2 regions of the Agrobacterium sp. O3.4 genome follow, and region 2 is predicted to be linked to the other one. Evidence: predicted binding sites of a transcription regulator. Region 2 holds the regulator's gene; the other holds the start of a gene.

Region 1 (2,407 bases), 120 kb from region 2:
TCCGTTTTGCGGAAGAAGGGTTGCATTACCTGCCGGTGATCGACGCCAATGGCAAGATGGTGGGGATTGTCTCACAATCCGACGTCATGGTGGCGATGCTGGCCGACAAAGTCGCGGCGTAACCACCGCGACATCGAAATAACCGGCTCCCGTAAAAACCGGCAAAGCCGTTTGGCTAACGTTTAGCCTTCAAAAGCCGCTGCCACAGCGTGCCGCCGAAAAACCGGCCGAGCACGATGAAATAGGCGATGATCAGCACTAAGGCGATAAAGGCAGGCAGGCCGCTCAGCGCGAAACCATGTGGCGTGCGCCCGCCTGCGACCGCTGCGACGAGAAATCCGGCGGCGAAAAACGCTGTCCAGAAATCGAGGAAAAAAGCGAGAATGATGCGCCAGGAAGCCGGTTGTTTTGAGATCGGCTGTTTCGGTGCCGTATCATCACTCATGCCCGCCTCCTGTGACGCATAACATCATTCGTCGTCGGCTCAGAACGGAATATCGTCGTCCATATCGTTGGAGAAGCCGCCGGAAGGCTGGCCGCCGCCGCGTGAAGAGCCGCCGCGCGATGACGACTGCTGGTCGTAACCGCCGCCATAACCGGAGCTGGAGCCGCCACCGCTGCTGCCGTAATCTCCGCCACCGCCAAAATCACCACCGCCGCTACGGCCACCGCCGCCACCCTCACCGCGACCATCGAGCATGGTGAGCGTGGAGTTGAAGCCCTGCAACACGATTTCGGTGGAGTAGCGGTCGTTCCCGGTCTGGTCCTGCCATTTGCGCGTCTGCAGCTGGCCTTCAATATAGAGCTTGGCGCCCTTCTTGACATATTGCTCGACGACCTTGCACAGGCCTTCGTTGAAAACCACGACCGTGTGCCATTCGGTCTTTTCCTTGCGCTCGCCGCTATTGCGGTCCCGCCAGGTTTCCGAGGTGGCGATACGCAGGTTGGCGATGGGGCGGCCATCCTGCGTACGGCGGATTTCGGGATCTGCGCCGACATTCCCGATCAGAATTACCTTGTTTACGCTACCAGCCATCTCGTCATCCTGTCCGCCGGCCATCATGACCGGCAATTGCATTTCAAAAAAATTCCGCACACAATAACCATCACGGCCCGCAAAGGGCACCGCAGGCGTGGAACTATCCACAACGAATAATCCAGAGCTTCGAACAGCGGATATTCGCACTTGCTATTTGTTCCTTTTTTGTTCTATTTAATCGCGAAATTCGAGTCAAGTGGGCTGAAAAGCTCCGACCGATGGGGAATAGACCTCGACACCTCCGGCTGCGTCACTACATAAGGACACGCCGCCATCAAGCCTGTTATTTTTGTCCGAGCCTTGCCACGAGCCTTGTCATGAGTGAACTGAAGACGATTTCCATCCGTGGTGCCCGTGAGCATAATCTCAAGGGTATCGACCTCGATCTGCCACGCAACAAGCTGATTGTCATGACCGGGCTTTCCGGCTCGGGCAAGTCGTCGCTTGCCTTCGACACGATCTATGCAGAGGGTCAGCGCCGTTATGTCGAAAGCCTTTCGGCCTATGCGCGCCAGTTCCTGGAAATGATGCAGAAACCGGATGTCGACCGTATCGAGGGTCTGTCGCCGGCCATTTCCATCGAGCAGAAGACCACCTCGAAGAACCCGCGTTCCACGGTGGGCACGGTCACGGAAATCTACGACTACATGCGCCTGCTGTTTGCGCGTGTTGGCGTGCCCTATTCGCCGGCCACGGGCCTGCCGATCGAAAGCCAGACCATCAGCCAGATGGTGGACCGCATCCTCGCTTTTGAGGAAGGCACGCGTCTTTATATTCTTGCGCCGATCGTGCGTGGCCGCAAAGGCGAATATAAGAAGGAACTTGCCGAGCTGATGAAGAAGGGCTTCCAGCGCGTCAAGGTGGATGGCCAGTTCTACGAAATCGCCGATGTGCCGGCGCTCGACAAGAAATACAAACACGACATCGATGTGGTCGTCGACCGTGCGGTGGTGCGCCCGGATATGGCCGCACGCCTTGCCGACAGTCTCGAGACCTGCCTCAAGCTCGCCGATGGGCTGGCTATCGCCGAATTCGCCGACAAGCCTCTGCCGCCGGAAGAAACCGCCGCCGGCGGCTCCGCCAACAAGTCGCTCAACGAAACCCATGAGCGTGTGCTGTTTTCGGAAAAATTCGCCTGCCCCGTCTCCGGTTTCACTATTCCTGAGATCGAGCCGCGGCTGTTTTCCTTCAACAATCCCTTCGGCGCCTGCCCCAGCTGCGATGGCCTCGGCTCGCAGCAGAAGGTGGATGAAAACCTGATCGTTCCGGAACCGGCGCGCACGCTGCGCGACGGCGCCATCGCGCCTTGGGCCAAGTCGTCTTCTCCCTATTACAACCAGACGCTGGAAGCGCTCGGCAAGGCTTTCG
Region 2 (2,407 bases):
GGGGCCGGCAATCAGCGAAAAACGCTCGGTATTGGAAAAGGAGACCTTGCTGGCGCCATCGCCGGCGGTGACTTTGAGATTGTTCGTAACGCTCATCATTTTTCCTCGAAGGCGAAGGCAACGCCCTGACCGGGTGCTGCGGGCACCACCAGCCGGCCAGCCGCTTCTGTGCTGGACACGCCATTAGCAGCAAGTACCGCTTCTGTCACGGCAAGATCGCGAACGGAAAAGACGATGCCTGCGCCGCGCAATCCACCGCCGCCCTCTTCGGGAATATTAAAGGCATGTCCGCCGAAGACCGGCTTTTGCGTCAGTCTTATGCGGGCATTGCCGGTTGCGAAAAGCACATCACCATCCGGGGACATTTTGCCATCACAGCCGAAAACAGTTTCGATTAGCCGCACCGCATTCGCATCACCACCGGAAAACAGGACGATCTCGCTGAGACCGGAAACGCCGTTAGCATGGCGCTCCAGCACTGAGCGGTCGCCCGGCAGGGCCTGCAGCCGCTGGCAACTGAACAGAAAGAAATCCTCCGCGGAACCGCCTGCTGCAAAAGCCAGCCGGAAGGCCGCCTCGCTCTGCGAACCATCCGGCATTTTGACCGGCCGCGAAAATTCAAAGCCATTCCCGGCCGAGAGGCCCGCGGCTACGAATCGGTCGTGATCGCCACGAGCGTCCTGTGTCGCAGCGACCAGAGCGGAAAATCCCTCGCCTGCAACCTGTTTCCGGAAGGCCTGGTCCCGCCCGGTGAACACATCTCCGCGATCAATCGATGCATTATAGTTAGCCGGGTTAGCGATTGCGAGAGGCTCCAGATACGTTCCATCGGCGAAAAAAACGCAGGCATTCTGCGTGCCGAAGGGGTGAAGAGCCGCAGGCGCTACCGTAAATCCCAGGTTTCCAAGGCGATTTGCCGCAATGTCGATGTGCTCGACAGGCAATACGAGATGGTCGATGTGGTATGGTTTCGTCATTTCCCTGCTTCCTCCTGTCGCATGCGGCATGGCCATGCCGGAACAGTCCGGACGGCAGAAAAGCACAATTTCGTGCTTTCAGGCAAATTATCAAAACAACAGATAGCAGCTTCACGAAATTTTAGGGGATTGCGGAACACATATGGAACATATAGTGTTCGTTCTGTATTTGTTTCGCGACCTCCACTACGATTCTCAAGGGTGTTTTCCTCATGCTCACGCGCAAACAGCAGGAATTGCTTCTCTTCATTCATGAACGAATGAAAGAGTCCGGCGTGCCGCCCTCCTTCGATGAAATGAAGGACGCACTCGATCTTGCTTCCAAATCCGGCATCCACCGGCTGATAACCGCCCTCGAAGAGCGCGGCTTTATTCGCCGGCTACCTAACAGGGCACGGGCGCTGGAAGTCATCAAGCTACCGGAGGCCTATGCGCCTGGTGCGAGGCCGCAGCGCGGCTTTTCGCCAAGCGTCATCGAAGGCAGCCTCGGCAAACCGAAGGCACCGGAACCCGCACCTGCGCCCAAGGCGCCCGCCAACGATCTCGGTGGTGCTGCCACGGTGCCGGTCATGGGCCGCATCGCCGCCGGCGTGCCGATTTCCGCCATCCAGAACAACACCCATGATGTTGCCGTACCGGTGGACATGCTGGGTTCGGGTGAACATTACGCGCTCGAAGTTAAGGGCGATTCGATGATCGAGGCGGGGATTTTCGACGGCGATACCGTCATCATCCGCAACAGCAATACCGCCAATCCGGGCGATATCGTCGTGGCACTGGTGGATGACGAGGAAGCGACGCTGAAGCGGTTCCGCCGCAAGGGCGCTTCCATCGCGCTGGAAGCCGCCAACCCCGCTTATGAAACCCGTATCTTCGGGCCTGACCGGGTAAAAATTCAAGGCAAGCTGGTCGGGCTTATACGCCGTTACCATTGATCTGAATTGGCCGTCATTCTCTCGAGACAGGTGTCGTCATGCGGCGGCGCCTGTCGAAGATAACGGCAATTTCTTAGTTCGACTGACCATGTGAGTCTCGGGCACTCCTATTCTTCCCGCAGACGGATACATCTCGTCTGGTAAAGATCAGTTCCAGTTTCATATGGATATCTTTGTCGCGCACTCCTCACCGGCCTGTTATCACCAATGCGTCGTACGCCGTGGACTTCTGATCGCGTGAGGTCGTTGACGCTTGCGGGATGCGGCCGGCCTGACGCTGCCACCGAATGGTGACACTCGATGCAAAGCCCCTGCCATTCATCAACGCGATTTATGAGTGCCATGGATTATTTTCGATATTCCATCATGCCCCGACAGGTATAGAAATGCGCGTCATATCCGGGAGATAAGCCATGTACGATCTTTACATCGCCAACAAGAACTACTCTTCATGGTCACTGCGGCCGTGGGTGTTGATGCGCACTCTGGGTATCG

The links. Region 2 encodes LexA, which represses DNA repair genes until DNA is damaged. Its sites were predicted from a motif close to TGTTCNNNNTGTGTTCNG; they were not measured.
Region 1: uvrA (excinuclease ABC subunit UvrA) is a predicted target of LexA. The motif match lies at 1,195-1,212, and genes of this name have one in related genera.

The regions. Positions count from the first base shown of each region.
Region 1 covers NZ_JALPZP010000001.1:1,089,265-1,091,671, reverse strand. The annotation lists gene M0412_RS05310 (HPP family protein) at 1-122, shown strand, start outside; gene M0412_RS05305 (hypothetical protein) at 176-445, opposite strand; gene M0412_RS05300 (single-stranded DNA-binding protein) at 485-1,078, opposite strand; gene uvrA (excinuclease ABC subunit UvrA) at 1,357-2,407, shown strand, end outside.
Region 2 covers NZ_JALPZP010000001.1:1,204,791-1,207,197, forward strand. The annotation lists gene kdsA (3-deoxy-8-phosphooctulonate synthase) at 1-96, opposite strand, end outside; gene M0412_RS05820 (VOC family protein) at 96-977, opposite strand; gene lexA (transcriptional repressor LexA) at 1,190-1,912, shown strand; gene M0412_RS05830 (glutathione S-transferase family protein) at 2,326-2,407, shown strand, end outside.